DNA from 2 places in the Caldimonas aquatica genome. Region 2 is predicted to be linked to the other one. Evidence: riboswitches for the same ligand, from Rfam matches in the RefSeq annotation. Region 2 holds a riboswitch; the other holds the start of a gene.
What was found. Region 2 has a riboswitch for S-adenosylhomocysteine ahead of metH (methionine synthase). Riboswitches for the same ligand answer to the same signal wherever they lie in the genome.
Positions count from the first base shown of each region.

Region 1 (11,234 bases), 970 kb from region 2:
GCGGATGCGGGTGTCTTCGGTGATGCGGCCCTGATCGTCCTGGGGCACGTTCAGGTCGGCGCGGATGAACACGCGTTGACCGCGGACCTTGCCCTGGGCGATGAGATCGGAAAAGCGCAGGATGTTCATGATGTCGTCGAGGATGGCCAAAGTGAGAAGCCGTCGCCGACGAGCGCGGGCTCGCCGGCACCGCCCGACATTGTGCCGTGCCCGGACGTGAGGTCCGTCACGCGCGGTTGACCGTCACCAGCCCGCGATGAGGCGCAGCGGCAGGAACACCGCCATGCCGGTGACGATGGTGCCCAGGATGCCGCGTCGCCAGAAGTAGTAGGCCGCGGCCGCGACGATCGCCGGCAGCCGGGCATCCTGCCAGGTCGGCAGGAAATGCCCTTGTGTGAGCAGCACCTCGGGCGCGATCACGGCGGCCAGCGCCGCCAGCGGCGCATAGCGCAGTCCGCGCTTGAGCCAGCCGGGCAGCGGCAGGTCCTGCTCAGGCAGCAGGAAGAAGCTGCGCGTGACGACGGTGATGACCGCCAGGCCGAGGATCGTGACCAACGCCTCCCAGGGGCTCACGGGACCTCCTTCGCACTCGCGCGGGCGCGCACCCGATCCGCGGCTTCCATGGCGAGGCCCGTGGCGACCGCGGCGGCGATCGCCACGAGGATGTTCAGGCGCAGCGGCAGCGCATAGGCGGCCACCGCCGCCGCGCAGGCGACGGCCGCGGCCACCCAGGTGGCGCGGTCTTGCAGCAGCGAGCAGGCGATGCCCAGCAACGCCAGCACGCCGGCGAAACCCAGGCCCCAATGGGTCGGAATGGCGTTGGCCAAGCCGATGCCGATCATCGACGACACCTGCCAGCCCAACCAGTTGGTGGCGACGCCGCCCCAGTAGTAGGGGATCTGGTCGGGGTGCGGCTCGCCGTCTGGAAAGCGCTTCATGAACAGCACGTAATTGAGGTCGCCGCTGAAGTAGCCCAGCACGCAGCGTTGCCACCGTGGGAAACGCGCGAAGTACGGCCGCCACATCGCGCTGAAGATGACGAAGCGCAGGTTCACGCAGAAGGCGGTGGCCCACACCACCCAGATCGGCGCACCGCTCGTCATGAGCGGCAGCGCCGCCAGCTGTGCACTGCCGGCGAAGACCAGCAGCGACATGGCCACGGCGAGCGGCACCCCCAGTCCGCTCTTGACCATGGCGACGCCCGTCACCAGCCCCCAGGCAGCAATGCCGAGGGCGACATGGATCATGTCGACGGCCCCCCGCTTGAATTCGGGGTGGCGCAGCAGGGCAGAGGCGGCGTGATACATCATGCAGAGGGCCGCCATTGTGGCGGGCCCCGGCCATCGCGTCGATTCTGCGGGATCGCGTTCAGCTTGCCGTCAGCGCGGCCGCCCGCCTGCGCCCGGCCGCACTCAGGGCGAGCCGCGGTCAGGCCCTGCCGCTGGGGACGTCGGCGCCCAGGACCGGGGCCGCGGGCGCAGGTTCGGGCACGAGCAGCGTGCCCTGGCGCAAGCCGCGCGCCGTGCCGAGCACGAGACCGGCGATGACGAGGCTCGTCAGCGAGAGCGCCACGACCCCGAGCAGCTGCATCCCGCCGTGGCCCGCCTCGGAAAGACGCAAGGTGAGCCCCGAGAAGGCGGCGAGCGGGAAGGACATGGCCCAGTGGGGAACGCCGAAGGGCAGGGACGCGATACGCCGCACCTGCGTGGCGGCCCACAGCAGGAACACGAGCGCCATGCCCCAGGCGGCCCACACCACCAGCACCGGCGCGCCGAACTGCATCAAGGACAGGGCCCCCACGGCAGGCGGCGCGACATGGATGAACGCCGTGGGCAACAGACGCTCGGGCCACAGCCCGGTGGTGGCCTTGCGCACCATGATGAGTACCAGCACCACCGGCCAGAACACGAGCCCGATGCCGAACTGCGCGGCCGACCACTCGGGATGGCCGAGGGGCACGCCGGCCAACGGGGCGAGCACGTTGCCGACGATGGGGATGAACAGCGCGGGCGTGATGGCCGGCCAGACGAGGCCACCGGGTTGGTTGCCCTTCCACCACCGCGCGGTGACGGCCACGGTCACAGCCAGCTGGGCCAGGCTCGAGACCCACCACAGCGCCCGCGCGCCTTCGCTCGCGCCCCGATGCGCCACCCACAGCGTCGCCAGCAGCATCCCCGAGATGGGGATCGTGGCCCAGAAGGCGTGCCGGACGGGGTGATGGAGGTCCTCTCGCACCGCGTCCGGGTGCCGTTGCCAGCGCACGATGCTCAGGAGGGCCAGCAGCATGAACGCGAGGGCGGCGACCAGGGCGAGCAAGGCGGACACGCCCGCCGCCAACTCGCCCAGCGCATGCCGGGCCCCCCACCAGGCGAGTGCAAGTCCGCTCAGGCCCATCACGGCGGCGAACCATCCGGGCATCAGAAAACGCAGCGGCTGCGCCGCGTGGGGTGGGCGAGACGTCATCAGGACGGTTCTTTCCAGGGACAAGCGGTGCCTCGCAAGGCCAACAGCGGCCAGGCGTAGGCGAGCATGATCGCGCCGCCGGCCACAGCGATGGCGGCGAGGTTGGCCCAGTCTACCCAATAGCGCAGCTCACCGAACGAGGAGCGCGTGAGCGAGGGCAGCGTCGCGAACACCGCGATGGCGGCGAGCAATGCGAGTCCCGCGGCCGGGGCCAGGGCCTGTCGCCACTGTGCCCGCCTGAACACGGCGGTCCCGATCACCGCCAGCCACAGTCCCACGGCCGCCAGCACGAGGGGCGCCGCCGCGCGTGCCAGTTCCCAGACGATGTTCAAAGTCAACCAGAGTTCATACATGGTCTCGTCTCCGTCCGCGATCACACGCGGCCCTTCAGCACCGCGACATAGGCCGGCTTGAGCAGCCGGTACTTGAGCAGCCAGGCCATGTAGCTGTCCTGCAGCGGTTCGATCATGGGCAGGGAGGGCGTGAGCTTGCCCTCGTAGTTGAACTCGATGAGCATGGCCGAGCCTTCGCGCGTGATCATGGGGCACGAGGTGTAGCCGTCGAAGCTCGCGTCGGGAGCGCGCCCGGCGATGACTTGCACGAGGTTGTGCGCCACCAACGGAGCGCTCTTCTTGACGGTAGCGGCCGTCTTGCCGCGCGGTGTGCCGTTGATGTCCCCGATGCCGAAGACGTTCGGAAAGCGCCGGTGCTGCAGCGTGGCCTTGTCCACCTCGAGCCAACCGCCGGGAGCGAAGGGGCCTTCCTTCCACGACAGGTCGCTCTTTTTCACTGCGTCGGGGGCGCGCGTCGGTCCCTCGCGGGCGAGCGTGCTGTTGCTCGGGGAGTCGGGCACCGGCAAGGAGCTGGTCGCCCGCGCCGTGCACGAGGCCAGTGACCGGGCCGCTTCGCCCCTCGTGGTCGTCGACTGCGCGAGCTTGCCCGAGACCCTGTTCGAGAGCGAGTTGTTCGGCCACGAGCGCGGCGCCTTCACCGGTGCCTCCGCCAGCAAGCGCGGCCTGGTGGAGGCCGCCGACGGCGGCACGCTGTTCCTCGATGAGGTGGGCGACATCCCGCTCACCTTGCAGGTCAAGCTGCTGCGACTGCTCGAAAGCGGCACCTACCGGCGCGTGGGCAGCACCGACCTGCGCCGGGCCGACGTGCGCGTCGTCTCTGCCACGCACCGCGATTTGCGCGCGATGATCGCGCAGGGCCGATTCCGGGAAGACCTCTACTACCGCCTCAGCACGTTCCCGATCCGACTGCCCAGCCTGCGAGAGCGGGTCGAGGACATCCCCTTGCTGGCCGAGACGCTGCTGGCGCGCGTGTCGGGCCGGTCGCGCCGCCTGGCCCTGTCCGCCGACGCCTTGCGGCGCCTGATGAACTACCCCTTTCCCGGCAACGTGAGGGAGCTGCGCAACGTCCTCGAACGCGCCGCACTCTTGTGCGACGACCAGACGATCGAGGCCGAGCACATCGAGCAGTCGCTGGCCGACGTGGGCGGCACGGGGGAGCGCGCCACCCCGTCGACGGCGGGCGGCCCGGCCAAGAGCAAAGAGCCGCTCCTCAAGGAGATCGAGCTCTCCGTCCTGCGCGAGCGCCTGGCCCACCACCGTGGCACTCGCGCGCAGCTCGCCCGCGAGCTCGGGTTGAGCGAGCGCTCGCTGTACCGGAAGCTGCGCGCCCTCAAGAGCGCCGGGTGAACGAAGCCGCCCCGGGTGCCCGGTGCCTCGGCTGCGTCAGGCCAGTCCCAGTCGTCGGCAGATCTCGAGCGTCGCGCCGGCTTGGTTCATCGTGTAGAAGTGAAGCCCCGGCACGCCCGCGGCCCGCAGGCGCTCGCACAGCTGGGTGACCACGTCCAGGCCGAACGCCTGGATCGAGGCCTTGTCGTCGCCGAAGGACATCAGCCGCGTGCGGATCCACCGCGGCACCTCCGCACCGCAGGCGTCCGAGAAGCGCAGCAGCTGGGCCGAACTGGTGATCGGCATGATGCCCGGCACGATGGGGATGTCCACGCCCCGCGCGTGCACTTCGTCAACGAAGCGGAAATAGGCGTCCGGGTTGAAGAAGTACTGCGTGATGGCCGCATCGGCACCAGCCCGGACCTTGGTGACGAAGGCGTCGAGGTCGGCCTCCGGCGAGCGGGCTTGCGGGTGCATTTCCGGGTAGGCGGCCACCTCGATGTGGAAGTGGTTGCCGGTCTCCTCGCGGATGAAGGCGACCAGATCGCTGGCATAGCGGAATTCACCGAAGCCGCCGTAGCCTGAAGGCAGATCGCCGCGCAAGGCGACGATGCGCCGCACGCCGGCCGCGCGAAACTGCTGGAGCTTCTCGCGGATGCTGTCCTTGCTGGCGCCGATGCAGGAAAAGTGCGGTGCCGCGTCCACCCCTTCGGCCAGGATCGCACGCACGGTCTGCAGGGTGCCCTCTTGCGTCGACCCCCCGGCGCCGTACGTGACCGAGCAGTACTGGGGTTTCAGCGCATAGAGCTGCTGGCGCACCGCGGCGAGCTTGTCGACGCCTTCCGGCGTCTTGGGTGGAAAGAACTCGAAGCTCACGGCCAGCGAGCAGGCGGAGGTGTGGTGAGGAGTGCTCATGTCTCGTGTGTGTGCAAGCCCTGTCCGGTGTCGGACGGGGCGGGTCGGGCCGTGGCCCAGACGAAGAACTCGCGGTTGCCGTCGCCGCCGGTGATGGGGCTTTCGAAATAGTCGCGCACGGTCCAGCCCACTTCGGTGCAGGCGGCCCGGATGCGCTGCTCGATGGCCGCCCACTGCGCCGGGTCCTTCACCAGCCCGCCCTTGCCGACGTGGGCGCGCCCTGCCTCGAACTGCGGCTTGACGAGCAAGAGCACGTCGCCTTCCGGTGCCAGCCATGGGGCCACGGCGGGCAGCACCCGTGCGAGCGAGATGAAGGAGAGGTCGCCCACGACCAGGTCGAAGTGCTCGCCCTGGTGCCGCTGCCCGAAAGGACTGGCCGCCAGATCCTTGGCGTTGACCCCTTCGTACGCAATGACCCGCGGATCGCTGCGCAGCTTCTCGTGCAACTGGCCGTGGCCGACGTCCACGCCCACCACGACGGCCGCCCCTTGCTGGAGCAGCACGTCGGTGAAGCCCCCGGTGCTCTGGCCGAGGTCCAGGCAGCGTCGGCCCGCCACCTCGACTGTCGTGTGGCGCAGCGCCCCTTCGAGCTTGAGGCCGCCGCGGGACACATACCGCAGTTCCGCGTCGTCCACCAGCTCCAGTTCCGCGCTCTCGGGCAGCTCGTCGCCTGCCTTGCGGGGCACCTGCCAGCCGTGGGCGGCGAGCCAGCGCACGGCCCCGCGCTCGATGAGCCGCTGTGCGGCCGAACGCGTCGGCGCGAGGCCGCGTAGCACGAGGAGCTGGTCGACTCGGGGCATGGCTGCACCCGGGCGGCAGCGACGCCGCCCGGTCGGCGGGTGGATCAGTACCTGTACGTGTCGGGCTTGTACGGCCCTTCCTTCGGCACGCCGATGTAGGCGGCCTGCTCGTCGGTCAGTTCGGTCAGCATCGCGCCGAGCTTCTTCAGTTGCAGTCGCGCCACCTTCTCGTCCAGGTGCTTGGGCAGCGTGTAGACCTTGCCCACCTCGTACGCATCGCGGTGCGTGAAGAGCTCGATCTGCGCGATCGTCTGGTTCGCGAACGAGCTGCTCATCACGTAGCTCGGGTGGCCGGTGGCGCAGCCCAGGTTCACCAGGCGGCCCTTGGCGAGCAGGATGATGCGCTTGCCGTCGGGGAAGATCACGTGGTCCACCTGCGGCTTGATCTCTTCCCACTTGCACTTGGCCTCGAGCGCGGCGACGTCGATCTCGTTGTCGAAGTGGCCGATGTTGCAGACGATGGCCTGGTCCTTCATCAGGGCCATGTGCTCGAACGTGATCACGCCCTTGTTGCCCGTGGCGGTGACGAAGATGTCGGCCTTGTCGGCGGCGTAGTCCATCGTCACGACGCGGTAGCCTTCCATCGCGGCCTGCAGCGCGCAGATCGGGTCGATCTCGGTCACCCACACCTGGGCCGAGAGCGCGCGCAGCGCCTGGGCCGAGCCCTTGCCCACGTCGCCGTAGCCGCACACCACGGCGATCTTGCCGGCGATCATCACGTCGGTCGCGCGCTTGATGCCGTCCACCAGCGATTCCCGGCACCCGTAGAGGTTGTCGAACTTGCTCTTGGTGACCGAGTCGTTGACGTTGATGGCGCGGAACATCAGCTCCCCGCGGGCCGACATCTGCTTGAGCCGGTTGACGCCGGTGGTGGTTTCTTCGGTGACGCCGATGATGTGCGCGCTCTTGCGCGAGTACCAGGTCGGGTCCTCCGCGAGCTTGGCCTCGATGGCGGCAAACAGGATGCGCTCCTCTTCGCTGCCCGGGTTCGCGAGCACCGAGCGGTCCTTCTCGGCCTTCTTGCCCAGGTGCATCAAGAGCGTCGCGTCGCCTCCGTCGTCCAGAATCATGTTCGGGCCTTCGTGCTCGCTGCCCTTGGGGCCGAACTCGAAGATGCGATGCGTGTAGTCCCAGTAGTCGGCCAGGCTTTCGCCCTTGTAGGCGAAAACGGGCGTGCCGGCGGCGGCGATCGCGGCGGCGGCGTGGTCCTGCGTCGAGAAGATGTTGCACGAGGCCCAGCGCACCCGCGCCCCCAAGGCCTGCAGCGTTTCGATGAGCACCGCCGTCTGGATGGTCATGTGCAGCGAGCCGGCGATGCGCGCGCCCTTCAGTGGCTGGCTGGCGGCGTACTCCTCGCGGATCGCCATGAGCCCGGGCATTTCCGTTTCGGCGATGCGGATTTCCTTGCGGCCCCAGTCGGCGAGGGCCAGGTCGGCGACGATGAAGTCCTGGGTGGCGGTGTCGAGTACGGCGCTCATTCGCGCCCTCCTTTCCATGAAAGTCAGTACGCGAGCGCCGTTGCCTAGGAGCCGGCCCCCGCCACGAAGTGCCCAAGGTACCGGCCGCTTCGAGCCTGGCGCGGGCAGGCACCCGCGTTGCAACGCTCCTCGAAGCAAGAGGCCGCCATTCTACCCGGCCGCTTTCGAGGACTCAACGAAGCGACCGTGGCCGGCGCGCGCGCCCGGGCCTTCGGACCAGCGAGAGCCGCCGCGGTTTTCCTCACGCGCCAGAGGCCCCGGGGCGACGGGGGCTGGGCCCGGATGTCGGACAATGTCGGGTTTTCCTGCCCCTTCTGCGGGCGCCGGGCCCTCCGGCGCCCGCCGACTGCCTGCCATGAGCTTTCGCGCCGAAACCCAACGCCGCCGCACCTTCGCGATCATCTCGCACCCCGACGCGGGCAAGACCACGCTGACCGAGAAGCTGCTGCTCTTTTCCGGCGCCATCCACATCGCCGGCAGCGTCAAGGCGCGCAAGGCCTCGCGTCACGCCACCTCAGACTGGATGGAGATCGAGAAGCAGCGCGGCATTTCGGTGGCGAGCTCGGTGATGCAGATGCTCTACCGGGATCACGTCATCAACCTGCTCGACACGCCCGGCCACCGCGACTTCTCGGAGGACACCTACCGCGTGCTGACGGCGGTGGACTCGGCGCTCATGGTGATCGACGCGGCCAACGGCGTGGAGCCCCAGACGCGGCGGCTGATCGAGGTCTGCCGCCAGCGCGACACGCCGATCATCACCTTCATCAACAAGATGGACCGCGAGGGGCGCGACCCCATCGCGCTGCTCGACGAGATCGAGGCCGAACTGGGCATGCCCTGCGTGCCGATGACCTGGCCGGTGGGGCAGGGCAAGGCCTTCGGCGGCATCGTGGACCTGCGTGCCAAGCACATGCGCCTTTTCCGCGCCGGCGAGGACCGCGTGACCGAGCAGGAGATCGTGCCGCTATCCGAGGCGCAGGCGCTGCGCGAGCGCTTCGGGCACGACTTCGAGCTGGCCGAGCAGAACATCGAGCTGCTCACCGAGGCCGCGCCGGCCTTCGACCGTGAGGCCTTCCTCGCCGCCCGGCAGACGCCGGTCTTCTTCGGCTCGGCGGTGAACAACTTCGGCGTGCAGGAGGTGCTGGACGCGTTGGTCGATCTCGCGCCGTCGCCCGCGCCGCGCAACGCAGGCGTGCGCATCGTGCAGCCCGACGACGAGCACTTCTCGGGCGTCGTGTTCAAGGTGCAGGCCAACATGGACCCGTCGCACCGCGACCGCATCGCCTTCGTGCGCGTCTACTCCGGCCGCTACACGCAGGGCATGAAGCTCAAGGTGCAGCGTACCGGCAAGGAACTGCGCCCCACGAGCGTCGTCACCTTCCTGTCGCAGCGGCGCGAGGCCGTCGACGAGGCGTATGCCGGCGACATCATCGGTTTCACCACGCACGGGGGCGTGCAGCTGGGCGACACCATTACCGAGGGCCACGCCTCGCAGGCGGGGCTGCAATACACCGGGCTACCGTTCTTCGCGCCCGAGCTCTTCCAGGCCGTGGAACTGGCCAATCCGATGAAGAGCAAGCAGCTGCAGGCGGGTTTGCTGCAACTGGGTGAGGAGGGCGCGATCCAGGTGTTCCGTCCGCAAGAAGGCGGGCCGATGCTGCTGGGCGCCGTCGGCCAGCTGCAGTTCGAGGTGGTGCAGCACCGCTTGAAGGCCGAGTACGGCGTCGAGGTGCGGCTCATGCCCTCGCGCTTCGTCGGCGCCCGCTGGATCACCGCCGACTCGCCGGAGGAGCTCAAGAAGTTCACCGACGCCAACGCCAGCAAGCTGGCGCTCGACGCCGCCGACACGCTGGCCTACCTGCTGACCTCGCCCTACGACCTGCGGCTCACCCAGGAGCGCTTCCCGAAGATCCACTTCCACCCGTTGCGCGAGCACGCCGGGCTGGTCTTGGAAAAGGTGGCGTGAGCTTCGGCGCCGATGCGACCCTTGCGCGAGTGGCCCCTGCAGGCGCGCCGTCGGATCCGCGGTGTGTTCACCGACATCGACGACACGCTCACGCGCGACGGCGAGATCGAGCCCCCGGCGCTCGACGCTCTGGCATCGCTGCAAGCCGCCGGTGTCACCGTCATCGCGGTCACCGGGCGGCCGCTCGGCTGGTCCGAGCCGTTCGCCCGCCGCTGGCCGGTCGCGGCCATCGTCCCCGAGAACGGTGCGATGGCGGTGCTGCCCGACGGCAGCCGCCGCTATGTGCAGCCGCAGGGCGAGCGAGCCCGCAACGCCGAGCGACTGCGCGAGGTCGCCGCGCGCATCCTGCGCGAGGTGCCGGGCGCCACGCTGGCGCGAGACAGCGCCGGCCGCGAGACTGACATCGCCATCGACCACAGCGAGTTCTCGCATCTGCCACCCCAGGCCATCGAGCAGGTCGTGGCCTTGATGCGCAGCGAGGGGATGCAGGCCACGGTCAGCTCCATCCACGTCAACGGCTGGTTCGGCGACCACGACAAGTGGCGCGGCGCCTGCTGGGTGGCGCGGGAACTGCTGGGGGCCGACCTGGCCGCCGAGGTCGACCGTTGGGCGTACGTCGGCGACTCCACCAACGATCAGCTGATGTTCCGCCACTTCCCGCACAGCATAGGCGTGGCCAATATCGCGCGCTTCCTTGCGCAGCTGGAGCACCGGCCCCGCTACGTCACAGAGGGCGAACGGGGCGCGGGCTTTGCCGAGGTGGCTCGGGCGCTGCTGGAGGCGCGCTGAGGGGGCGCCTCGTAGTGCCACCCGGCCTCTATTGGAGGCCGGCCGCTGCGCGCAGTGCCTGGGCCTTGTGGCTGCGGCCGGCCGTTCCGGCCTTCACATCGCTGCGCGATGTGAGCCTGCGCCGCAAGGCGGCCGACCCGCGGGCGCGGGTGCCGGTCTTACAGCCCGGCCGCTGCGCGCAGCGCGGCCGCCTTGTCGGTGCGCTCCCAGGTGAACTCCGGTTCTTCGCGGCCGAAGTGGCCGTAGGCGGCGGTCTTCGAGTAGATGGGCCGCAGGAGGTCGAGCATCTGGATGATGCCCTTGGGGCGCAGATCGAAGAACTCGTTGACCAGGGCGGCGATCTTCTCGTCCGGGATCACGCCCGTGCCCTCGGTGTACACCGTGACGTTGATCGGGCGCGCGACGCCGATGGCGTAGCTCACCTGGATCTGGCACTGCCGGGCCAGCCCGGCGGCGACGATGTTCTTGGCGACGTAGCGCGCGGCGTACGCCGCCGAGCGGTCCACCTTGGTCGGGTCCTTGCCGGAGAAGGCGCCGCCGCCGTGCGGGCAGGCCCCGCCGTAGGTGTCCACGATGATCTTGCGTCCGGTCAGGCCGCAGTCCCCCTGCGGCCCGCCGATGACGAAGCGGCCCGTCGGGTTGATCAGGTAGCGGGTGTTGTGCAGCCACTCCTTGGGCAACACCGGCTTGATGATCTCCTCGATGCAGGCCTCGATGAACTCGGGCTTCATGTGCTTGCCGTCGCTCATCTCCGGGCTGTGCTGGCTCGAGAGCACCACGGTGTCGATCGAGTGCGGCCGCCCGTCCACATAGCGCATCGTGATCTGGCTCTTCGCATCGGGCCGCAAGAAGGGCAGGCGGCCGTCCTTGCGCAGCTGCGCCTGGCGCTCGACGATGCGGTGGGCATAGTAGATCGGCGCCGGCATCAGTTCGGGCGTTTCGTCGCAGGCGTATCCGAACATCAGTCCCTGATCGCCGGCGCCCGTGTTGAGATAGTCATCGGACGCGTGGTCGACGCCCTGGGCGATGTCGTTGCTCTGCTTGTCGTAGGCCACGAGCACGGCGCAGCCCTTGTAGTCGATGCCGTACTCGGTGTTGTCGTAGCCGATGCGCTTGATGGTGTCGCGGGCGATCTGGATGT
Region 1 is NZ_CP110257.1:2,563,896-2,575,129, reverse strand. It holds gene OMP39_RS11710 (phosphoglycerate kinase) at 1-129, opposite strand, end outside; gene OMP39_RS11705 (AzlD domain-containing protein) at 244-573, opposite strand; gene OMP39_RS11700 (AzlC family ABC transporter permease) at 570-1,310, opposite strand; gene OMP39_RS11695 (SLAC1 anion channel family protein) at 1,429-2,463, opposite strand; gene OMP39_RS11690 (hypothetical protein) at 2,463-2,816, opposite strand; gene OMP39_RS11685 (NAD(P)/FAD-dependent oxidoreductase) at 2,837-3,253, opposite strand; partial or broken gene OMP39_RS11680 (sigma-54 interaction domain-containing protein) at 3,264-4,163, shown strand; gene metF (methylenetetrahydrofolate reductase [NAD(P)H]) at 4,200-5,057, opposite strand; gene OMP39_RS11670 (TlyA family RNA methyltransferase) at 5,054-5,857, opposite strand; gene ahcY (adenosylhomocysteinase) at 5,902-7,335, opposite strand; S-adenosyl-L-homocysteine riboswitch at 7,361-7,472, opposite strand; gene OMP39_RS11660 (peptide chain release factor 3) at 7,691-9,304, shown strand; gene OMP39_RS11655 (HAD family hydrolase) at 9,317-10,093, shown strand; gene metK (methionine adenosyltransferase) at 10,252-11,234, opposite strand, start outside.
Region 1: linked by a shared signal. The riboswitch ahead of ahcY (adenosylhomocysteinase) and the one ahead of metH (methionine synthase) in region 2 are both predicted to bind S-adenosylhomocysteine.

Region 2 (11,234 bases):
CGGCGCGTGCCCGCTGCCTGGCTGCGCCGCTTCGTGGTGGCGGTGGGCGCGGGCCTGACGCTGTACTACTTCTATCGCACGGCCGCCTGAATTTACTTTCCGGACTGTAGGAACCAAGGGGACTGACCATGACCTCACGCACGACCGTCCATCGGCTCCAAGTCGCCGATGAGCTCTATCGCTTCATCGAAGACGAGGTGTTGCCGGCCACCGGTGTCGATCGCGCGGCCTTCTGGGCCGGCTTCGATGCCATCGTCCACGACCTGGCACCCAAGAACGCGGCCCTGCTGGCCGAGCGCGACCGCCTGCAAGCCGAGATCGACGCCTGGCACAAGGCCCACCCCGGCCCGATCGGCGACATGGCCGGCTACCGCGCCTTCCTCGAGAAGATCGGCTACCTCGTGCCGGCGCCGAAGGACGTGAAAGCCACGACGCAGAACGTGGATGCCGAGCTGGCCCTGCAGGCCGGCCCGCAGCTGGTCGTGCCCATCCTCAACGCCCGCTATGCGCTCAACGCGGCCAACGCACGCTGGGGCTCGCTCTACGACGCGCTGTACGGCACCGACGCGATCCCCGAGACCGAGCCCGGCGAGCGCAGCGGCGGCTACAACCCGGCGCGCGGGGCCAAGGTGATCGAGTTCGCGCGCCAGTTCCTCGACGAGGCCGCGCCCCTGGCCGGGGCCTCGCACAAGGAGGCGGCCGGCTACACCATCGACAACGGCCGCCTCGTGGTGGCGCTCAAGAACGGCTCGTCCACCGGCCTCGAGGACCCGTCGCAATTCGTCGGCCACCAAGGCGACGCCTCGGCGCCGTCGTCCGTGCTGCTCAAGCACCACGGCCTGCACATCGACATCCGCATCGACCGCGCCTCGCCGATCGGCCGCACCGACGCCGCCGGCGTCGCGGACGTGGTGCTGGAGGCGGCGCTGTCCACCATCCTCGACCTGGAGGACTCGGTGGCGGCCGTCGACGCGCAGGACAAGACGCTCGCCTACCGCAACTGGCTGGGCATCCTGCAGGGCACGCTGACCGAGGAGGTCAGCAAGGGCGGCAAGACCTTCACGCGCCGCATGAACGCGGACCGCGAATACACCGGCGCCGACGGCCGGCCCGTGGTGCTGCACGGCCGCTCGCTGCTGTTCGTGCGCAACGTCGGGCACCTGATGACCAACCCGGCCATCCTGTACGACGGCGGCAAGGAAATCCCGGAAGGGATCATGGATGCCGTCATCACAACGACGATCGCGCTCGTGGACCTCAAGCGCCAGGGTGGCCTGCGCAACTCGCGCACGGGCAGCGTCTACATCGTCAAGCCCAAGATGCACGGGCCGGCGGAAGTGGCCTTCGCCAACGAGCTGTTCAGCCGCGTCGAGCAGATGCTGGGGCTTCCCGACAGCACGGTGAAGCTGGGCATCATGGACGAGGAGCGACGCACCAGCGTCAACCTCAAGGCCTGCATCGCCGCGGCCGCGAGCCGCGTGGCGTTCATCAACACCGGCTTCCTCGACCGCACCGGCGACGAGATGCACACCGCGATGTACGCGGGCCCGATGATCCGCAAGAACGACATGAAGTCGACCAAGTGGATCGCGGCCTACGAGCGCAACAACGTGCTGGTGGGCCTGGGCATGGGCCTGCGCGGACGCGCGCAGATCGGCAAGGGCATGTGGGCGATGCCCGACCTGATGGCCGCGATGCTGCAGCAGAAGATCGCGCACCCCAAGGCCGGTGCCAACACTGCCTGGGTGCCCTCGCCGACCGCGGCCACGCTGCACGCGCTGCACTATCACCAGGTGGACGTGTTCGCCATCCAGCAGGAACTGGAGAAGATCGACGCGGACGCCGAGCGCGAGCGGCTGCTCACCGACCTGCTGACCGTGCCGGTGGCCGCCGAGGCCAAGTGGACCGAGGCCGAGAAGCAGCAGGAGCTGGACAACAACATCCAGGGCATCCTCGGCTACGTGGTGCGCTGGATCGACCAGGGCATCGGCTGCTCCAAGGTGCCGGACATCCACAACGTCGGCCTGATGGAAGATCGCGCCACACTGCGCATCTCGAGCCAGCACGTGGCGAACTGGCTGCTGCATGGCGTGGTGACGAAGGAGCAGGTCGAGGCCACCTTCCAGCGCATGGCCGCGGTGGTCGACCAGCAGAACGCCGGCGACCCGTACTACCAGCCGATGGCCGGCCACTTCGAGACCTCGTTCGCCTACCAGGCGGCGCGCGACCTCGTCTTCAAGGGCGTGGAACAGCCGAGCGGATACACCGAGCCGCTGCTGCACGCCTGGCGCCTGAAGGTGAAGGCGGCCCGCCGAGGCTGATCGGCATCCGCCGCGGCATCAGATCACGGCGCCTTCGGGCGTCGTTTTTCGTGGGGCGCACACTCCATCACAGCAGCGCCGCCAGCGACCGCCGCACTTCCTCCTGCGGGCGACCGAAGCGCGCCGCCCAGTCCGCGATCTGGTCGTCGCCGACTTTGCCGACGTTGAAGTAGGTCGCCTGGGGATGCGCGAGGTAGAAGCCGCTGACACTGGCCGCTGGCGTCATCGCGAGCGATTCGGTCAGCCCCATGCCGATCTCGTCGCAGGCCAGCACGCGGAACATCTCGCGCTTGACGCTGTGGTCGGGGCAGGCCGGGTAGCCCGGCGCAGGGCGGATGCCGCGGTACTTTTCGGCAATCAGCTCTTCGTTGGACAGTTGCTCGTCCGGCGCGTAGCCCCACAGCTCGGTGCGCACGCGCTGGTGCATGCGCTCGGCGAAGGCCTCGGCCAGGCGGTCGGCCAGCGCCTTGAGCATGATGGCCGAGTAGTCGTCGTGGTCGGCGAGGAACTGCTGCTCCTTCTTCTCGACGCCCACGCCGGCGGTGACGGCGAAAAGGCCGATGTAGTCCGGCCGCGTGCCTTTGGGCGCGACGAAGTCGGCCAGGCTGCGGTTGGGGCGCCTCACGCCGTCGATCACCGGCCGCTCCGACTGCATGCGCAGGGGCTGCCAGCGCAGCAGCACCTGCTCGCGCGACTCGTCCGCATAGACCTCGATGACGTCGTCATCCACCGTGTTGGCCGGGTACAGCCCGATCACGCCGTGGGCCTGCAACCAGCGGCCCTCGATCAGCCTCTGCAGCATGCGCTTGCCGTCGCTGTAGACGCGCTGCGCCTCGCTGCCCACCACCTCGTCGCGCAGGATCTGCGGAAAGGGGCCGGCCAGGTCCCAGGTCTGGAAGAACGGGCCCCAGTCGATGTAGTGGGCGAGTTCGGCGAGATCGTAGTTGCGGAAGACGCGCCGGCCGATGAACTTGGGGGCGGGCGGCTCGTACGCGGCCCAGTCGATCGGCGTCTTGTTGGCGCGCGCTTCGGCCAGGCTCACGAGCGGCGTCTGTTTTTTGTTGGCATGCAGCTGGCGCACCTTCTCGTAGTCGGCCTTCAGTTCCTCGATGAACCTGGCGGCCTTGTCGTCCGACAACAGATCCGAGCACACGCCCACGCTGCGCGAGGCGTCGGGCACGTAGACCACCGGCCCCTCGTAGTGGGGCGCGATCTTGACGGCGGTGTGCACGCGGCTGGTGGTGGCCCCGCCGATCAGCAGCGGGATCTTCTTCATGCGGAAGTACTCGTCGCGCTGCATCTCGGCGGCGACGTACTGCATCTCCTCCAGGCTCGGCGTGATGAGGCCCGAGAGGCCTACGATGTCGGCCCCCTCGACCTTGGCCTTGGCGAGGATGTCCTGACACGGGACCATGACGCCCATGTTGACGACCTCGAAGTTGTTGCACTGGAGCACGACGGAGACGATGTTCTTGCCGATGTCGTGCACGTCGCCCTTGACGGTGGCGATCACGATCTTGCCTTTGGGCTTGACGTCGCCGCCGGCGGCCTCCAGGCGGCGCTTCTCTTCCTCGATGTAGGGGATGAGGTGGGCCACCGCCTGCTTCATCACGCGGGCGGACTTGACCACCTGCGGCAGGAACATCTTGCCCTGTCCGAACAGGTCGCCGACGATGTTCATGCCGGCCATCAGCGGCCCTTCGATCACGTGCAGCGGCCGCCCGCCCTGGGCCTTGATCTTCTGCCAGGCCTCCTCGGTGTCCTCGACGATGTAGTCGGTGATGCCGTGCACGAGGGCGTGCGAGAGGCGCTCTTCGACGCTCGCGTGGCGCCACGCGAGCTTGGCGCTGTCGTCCTTGGCCGCGCCCTTGACTGCTTCGGCGATCTCCAGCAGGCGCTCGGTCGGGGAGCGTTCGGGCTCCCCTTCGGCGAGCCGGGGCCGGCGGTTGAGCACCACGTCCTCCACGCGCTCGCGCAGCTCGGGGTCGAGCTCGTCGTACACGCCGATCATCCCGGCATTGACGATGCCCATGTCGAGCCCGGCCTGGATCGCGTGGTAGAGGAAGACCGTGTGGATCGCCTCGCGCACCGGCTCGTTGCCGCGGAAGCTGAAGCTCACGTTGCTCACGCCGCCGGAGACCTTGGCGCCCGGCAGGTGCTGTTTGATCCAGCGCGTGGCCTCGATGAAGTCGACCGCGTAGTTGTTGTGCTCCTCGATGCCGGTGGCGATCGCGAAGATGTTCGGGTCGAAGATGATGTCCTCGGGCGGGAAGCCCACCTCGTCCACCAGGATGCGGTAGGCGCGCTCGCAGATCTCGATCTTGCGTTGGAAGGTGTCGGCTTGGCCCCGCTCGTCGAAGGCCATCACGACGGTGGCCGCACCGTAGCGCTTGATGAGCTTGGCCTGGCGCTTGAACTCGGCCTCGCCTTCCTTGAGCGAGATCGAGTTGACGATGCCCTTGCCCTGGATGCACTTGAGGCCGGCCTCGATCACCTCCCACTTGGAGCTGTCGATCATGATCGGCACGCGCGCGATCTCGGGCTCGGAGGCGATGAGGTTCAAGAAGCGCACCATCGCGGCCTTGCTGTCTAGCATGGCCTCGTCCATGTTGACGTCGATGATCTGGGCGCCGTTCTCGACCTGCTGGCGCGCCACCGACAGCGCTTCCTCGAACTGCCCGTTGAGGATCATGCGCGCGAAGGCCTTGGAGCCGGTGACGTTGGTGCGCTCGCCGATGTTGATGAACAGGTGGCCCTCGCCGATGGTGACCGGCTCGAGGCCGGAAAGTCGCATCGGAGGGACGGGCTGCGCGGCGGTGGGGGCGGTGGTCTCGGTCATGGCCTTCGAACAGTGGACGGCCACGGCTCACCCGTGGCACAGGGCGAGCGTCGTTGCGAACGATCCAAGCCTGACGCCGCGTACGGAGCCGCAGCGCTGCAACGCTCCTTGGAGAGGGCTCATTTTAGAGGCTTCTTCCCCGGGGCGAGAGAGCTGGCGAGCCGCCACCATGGGCGCGCGCCCCGGGGACGGCCTGTGCCCGGGGGCTACACCGAGGGTGCGGCGCTGTCCAGCTGCGCGGCCAGGGCCACGTACTCGTGCACCGGCACCTCCTCGGCCCGACGGTGCAAGTCGAAGGCGGCGTCGGCCCCTTGCTGCTCCAGCCAGCGCCCGAGGGTGTGACGCAGCAGCTTGCGGCGCTGCGAGAAGGCCACCGTCACCAGTTCGCCCAAGCGGGCGGGTTCCACGGCCGGCGGCTTCGGCAGCGGCACCATGCGCACGACCGCCGAATCGACCTTGGGCGGCGGCTCGAAGGCTTCCGGCGGGACTTCGAACAGCAGTTCGATGTCGTAGCGCCATTGCAGCATCACGCTCAGGCGCCCATAGTCCTTGTGCCCCGGGCTGGCGACCATGCGCTCGACCACTTCCTTTTGCAGCATGAAGTGCTGGTCGGCGATGGCGTCCACCTGCTCGAGCAGATGGAACGCAATGGGCGTCGAGATGTTGTACGGCAGGTTCCCCACCACGCGCAGCGGGCGGCCCCGGGCCTCGGACAAGGCGCGGAAGTCCACCGTCAGCACGTCGGCTTCCACGACCTCCAGCGCGGGGTTGCGCCGCAGTCGAGCGGCGAGATCGCGGTCGATCTCGATGACGGTCAAGCGTTCACAGCGCTCGAGCAACGGCTGGGTGAGGGCACCCAGGCCGGGGCCGATCTCCACCAGGGCGTCCCCCGGCTGCGGATCGATCGCCCGCACGATGGCGTCGAGCACCGCGGTATCGGCCAGGAAGTGCTGCCCGAAGCGCTTGCGCGGGATGTGCTTCACTGCGGCGGCTCGCGCATTTCGACGTAGGCCTGCGCGCGGATCTCGCGGGCCCAGTCAGCGTAGGCGGTTTCGTACTTCTGTTCACGCAGCGCGTTGACGGCCAACTCGCGCTGCTGGCGCTCGTCGAGCTCGACCTGTCGGCGGTCGGTCACCTGCACCAGGTGCGCGCCGAAACGCGACATGAACGGCTCGGAGAGCTTGCCGACGGCCAGCTGGTTCATCACCTGCTCGAACTCCGGCACGAACTGGCCCGGCGAGGCCCACCCGAGGTCGCCCCCCTGCGCCGCGCTGCCGTCTTCGGAGAACTGGCGCGCCAGTTGTGCGAAACCGGCATCGCCTTGCTCGATGCGGCGCTTCAAGTCCGCCAGTCGCCGCAGCGCGGCCTGGGGCGGCAGCTCCGGCGAGGGGCGCAAGAGGATGTGACGGGCGCGGGTCTGCGTCACCGCGAGGCCCTTGCCGTCCTTGCGCTCCTCCAGCTTGAGGATGTGAAAGCCCGCGCCCGAACGCACCACCTGCGGCGCGACTTCGCCCGGGCGCAAGGAGGCCACGGCCTGCACGAACAGGTCCGGCAGCCGGTGGGCCGGGCGCAGGCCCAACCGGCCGCCTTGGTCGCGGTTGGCGCCATCGGAGTACTCCCGCACGAGCTGGGCGAAGTCGCGGCCGGAGCGCGCGAGCGCGAGCACCTGCTCGGCGCGGGCCCGGCGTTCGGCCTCCTGCTCGCGGCTCGCGTTCTCGGGCACCGACACCAGGACCTGCGCGATGTCGTACTCGACGGACTGACCGGACTCGGCACGCAGCCGGCTCAGGTACTGGTCGATCTCGGCGTCGCTCAGACGGATGCGCGCTTGCACCTCGCGCTCGCGCAGGCGCGCGACCATCAGCTCATCACGCAAGTTGGAACGAAAGCGCGCGAAGTCGATGCCCTGGCTGCGCAGGCGGTCGCGCAGCTGGGGCAGCGTGAGCTGATTCTGCGCCGCGATGTTGGCCACCGCGCGGTCGATCTCGGCTTCGTCCACGCGCACGCCCACCAGCCGGGCGTGCGAAAGCTGGGCCCGCTCGTCGATCAGGGCGTCCAGCACCTGTTGGCGCAGTTGGTCGCGCGGCGGCAGGCGCGCCCCGCTGCGCTGGGCGTCTTGCTCGATGCGCGCCAGGCGCTGCTGCACCTCGCTGTTGGTGACCAGCTCCTGGTTGACGACCGCGACGATGTAGTCGCCCCGGGGGGCGGCCGGCTGCGCGGTGGCCGCACCGGCCAGCGCTGCGAGCAAGGCGCAGCTGGCCATCAGCCCGCGCAGGATGGAAAGCCGTAGAAGGATTGAGGTCATAGGTCAGCGCTGCCCGGCGTCACCGCGCAGCAGTTGATAGCCGGGGATATTGTCCTGCAGTGCGCGCAGCGGGTTCGACCCGAGCCGCGAGAGGCCGACGAACTCGAGCTGGAACATGAAGCGGGTCGTCGCCTCGCTCACGCCGGTGGACTCCCGCTCGACCACGAAGCGCCCGATCCAGCAGCCTGCGTCGTACTCGAAGCCCATCAGCGAGTCGGTGATGCGCTGGTCGCGCAGGCTGTAGTTCACGCGGCCCACCGCATACAGCGAGCCCCGGCAGCCCTTGCCGCGCTCGCGCTCGCTGGCGCGGAACACCGGCCATTGCCAGCCCACGTCGATGCGTTCGCTGGCGTTGCGCACCATGCTGTAGGTGGCCGCGACGGTGCGATAGGGGCCCGGCGAATAGCGCACCCCCAGGGTCGAACGGATGGTGCGCTGCAAGTCCGGGTTGTACTGGACCGCGCCGCTCACGCCCCAGTCGGGAATGAGGTGGGTCGAGCCGAGCAGCAGCACGTCGCTGAAACGCTCGTTGAACGGCACGCCCTCCGGCGTGATGCGCTGCTCGCGCAACAGGTAGCGTTGCGCCAGCCCCAGCCGCAAGGCTTCGCCGCCACTGCCCGGGTCGATGAAGCGCGTGTACGCCCCCAGCGTCACGTGGTGCGCGTCGGCCACGCGGTCCACGCCGGAGAAGGGGTTCTCGGCGAACAGGGTGGTGAAGTTGAAGTCCTTGACCGCGGTGTCGAACAGCGGGATGCGGGACTGGTCGCGGTAGGGGGTGTTCACGTAGAGCACGCGGGGCTCGAGCGTTTGGATGTAGCGGCGGCCGAACCAGGTGCTCTCGCGCTCCAGCACCCAGCCGGTGTCCACGCTCAGCGTCGGGATCAGGCGCGACTCGTCGCGCGCGGCGCCGGTGGCCGTCGCGTCGATCCGATAGCTGGCCGCATTGAACGCCACTTGCGGACGCAGGAACCACCCCGGCCCATCGACCACGGCCCACGCGAGCCGCCCGAGCGCATGCACGCGCGTCGCGTCCGGGCGGGCTTGCAGCGGCCCGTGGTCGTGCTGTACGAACCGGTTGACCTCGGCTTCCATGTCCAGGCGCCACCCGCCGTCCCACTCGAAGCTGCGGCGCATGCCCAGCTGCGGCTCGCGCGCGTACGGCGAATCGATGGGTGCCAGCGGGTCTTGCAGCACCTGCCAGCGGTGCACGCCGCCATAGACCTTCCAGTCGTTCACCCACCAGTGAGCCTCGGCGCGGCCGGGCAGCAGCCGCGGCGTCAGGCTGGGGATCTGGCGCTTCAGGTCCTTCCAGTAGTCGTCGTCGCTCACCCGGGTGAGGTCCGCCCGGTAGGCGCCTTCGTATGCGGTGCGCCCCTCGTGCTGGAAGTGCAGCAAGCCCCGATCGCGGCCGGCGATGCGGTCGCCGGGCAGCACGTGGGTGTAGATCTCGCCGCGGAACCGAGGGTGCAGGTAACGGAACTCGGTGCCCAGCGCGACGCCCCGCTTGGTGATGACCGTGGGGGTCAGCGTCATGTCGCGCTGGGGGGCGATGTTCCAGTAGTAGGGCACGCCGACCTCGAGGCCGCTCTTGCTGTCCAGGTGCAGGTTGGGCGGCAGCCAGCCGGACTTGCGCTCTTCCGTGAGCGGGAAGCTCAACGCCGGCGCGGCCAGCAGGGGCACTCCGTAGAAGGTGAGCACCGCGCCTTCGGCCACGCCCTCGTTGCGTTCGAAGTCGAGCTTGACGCGGCTGGCCCGCAGCAGCCAGGCGTACTCGCCTTCGTCGTCGGGGGTGCAGCTCGAGTAGGTGGCCTGCGTGGCAGCCAGGCGGTCGCGGCCGAGGAAGTCGATGCGCTCGGCCCGACCGCCCGCCTGTGTGGCCGAAAAGAAGTAGGTGGGCTCGAGGAAGAAGCCTTCGTATCGCTCCACCTGCAACTGCAGCTCGGGTCCGGTGAAGACGTTGCCGTCGCGCGTGACGCGCACGTGCCCCCGCGCCCGGGCGATGCCCTGGACGTGGTCGTACTCCACCCGGTCCGCCCGCAGCGTGGTCGGCCCTCGGCGCAGGTCCACGTCGCCCTCGGCGATGGTCTCGAGGTCCGGGCGCCCCCGCAGTTCACGCGCCTCGATCGTCACCGGCAGGCGATCCTCGTCGGCGGCGTCGGTGGGCGCCTGCGCCCAGGCAGCGGCCGTGCACCAGGCGGCCGCCCATGCGAGCGGTCTCAGCGCCCAGGCCCGAAGCGCGCCCCGGCCCGTTCGGAACGGTGGCACCCGGCGCGCGAGGGCGCGGACCCCAGGATTCGGCTCGAACGGAACGGACGACAGGCGCAGCAAGACGGAACCGTGAACGACGACGAGGGCAGGAAGGGGGGCGCGGTCGACGCGCAGTGCGGCGAGCCGCCGGAAGAAAGGGCCCGAAGGCCCCTCGGTAGAATCGATTATTCCACGAGCCCCGCCAGCGCCCGTTGCATCTTGCAGCGCCCCGCGGGCCGCCCGCGGCAGGCGGAGGCACCGCCGCCGCATCACCCCTGGAGCACCCCCGACGATGTCGACCTCAGCTGTCGCCTGGACCGACGACGCACGCCGGCAGGCGTTCGAACGATGGATCACGAGCCTGGCCGGCGAGGGGCTGGCTCTGGCCACGCTGCGGCCCGCCAGCGCCGACGCGAGCTTCCGGCGCTACCTGCGCATCGACGGCGACGCCGGCTCGCGCATCGTGATGGACGCGCCCCCGGCGCACGAGGACTGCCGGCCTTTCGTGCGCGTGGCGGCGCTGTTGCGCGGCGCCGGGCTGAACGCCCCCCAGGTGCTGGCCTGGAACGAGGCCGAGGGCTTCATGCTGCTCAGCGACCTGGGCTCGACGACCTACCTCCGCGCGCTCGATGCCGACACCGCGCCGCGGCTGTACGCCGATGCGACCGATGCACTGGTGCGCCTGCAAGGCATCGCGGCGCGCGACCAGGTGCCCCCCTACGACCGCGAGCTGCTCACCCGCGAGTTGCAGCTCTTTCCCGAGTGGTACATCGCGCGGCACCATGGCCTTGCGCTCAGCGACACCGAGCGGGCGCAGCTGGACCGCATCTTCGAGCTGCTGCTGTCCAACAACCTCGCGCAGCCCCAGGTGCTGGTGCACCGCGACTACCACTGCCGCAACCTGATGGTGTGCGAGGCCCCCGGCAACCCGGGCATCCTGGACTTCCAGGACGCGGTGTGGGGCCCGGTGACCTACGACCTCGTCTCGCTCCTGCGCGACGCCTACATCGAATGGGACGAGGAGCAGCAGATCGACTGGGCGGTGCGCTACTGGGAAAAGGCCCGCAAGGCGGGCGTGCCGGTGGCCACCGATTTCGGCGAGTTCTGGCGCGACTTCGAATGGATGGGGCTGCAGCGGCACCTCAAGGTGCTGGGCATCTTCTGCCGCCTGTACCACCGCGACGGCAAGGACGGCTACCTCAAGGACCTGCCGCTGGTGTGGCGCTACGCCCATCGCGTGGCGATGCGCTACAACGCCTTCGCCCCGCTCGCGCGCCTGCTGGAACGGGTGGAAGGCACCGAACGGCAGTACGGCTACACCTTCTGAGCCGTCGGGGCCACGGCGGCCCCCTGCCGCGGCCTGCTCTCTACGTCCCTGGCTCTTTCAAAGCCAGCGCGGCGGGCCCGCTGCCGGCCGCCTCGGAGCGGGCCGCTTCAGAGGGCACCGCGCGCGTTTCGCAGCCGGCCGCCGCCAGCCAGGGGTCGCGGTCCTCCGCGGCGAAGGTGGCGATGAGGAAGTCCA
Region 2 is NZ_CP110257.1:181,833-193,066, forward strand. It holds gene OMP39_RS00835 (sulfite exporter TauE/SafE family protein) at 1-90, shown strand, start outside; gene OMP39_RS00840 (malate synthase G) at 129-2,321, shown strand; gene metH (methionine synthase) at 2,389-5,160, opposite strand; S-adenosyl-L-homocysteine riboswitch at 5,199-5,276, opposite strand; gene rsmA (16S rRNA (adenine(1518)-N(6)/adenine(1519)-N(6))-dimethyltransferase RsmA) at 5,367-6,143, opposite strand; gene OMP39_RS00855 (peptidylprolyl isomerase) at 6,140-7,465, opposite strand; gene OMP39_RS00860 (LPS-assembly protein LptD) at 7,469-9,730, opposite strand; gene OMP39_RS00865 (aminoglycoside phosphotransferase family protein) at 10,005-11,039, shown strand; gene OMP39_RS00870 (LysR family transcriptional regulator) at 11,080-11,234, opposite strand, start outside.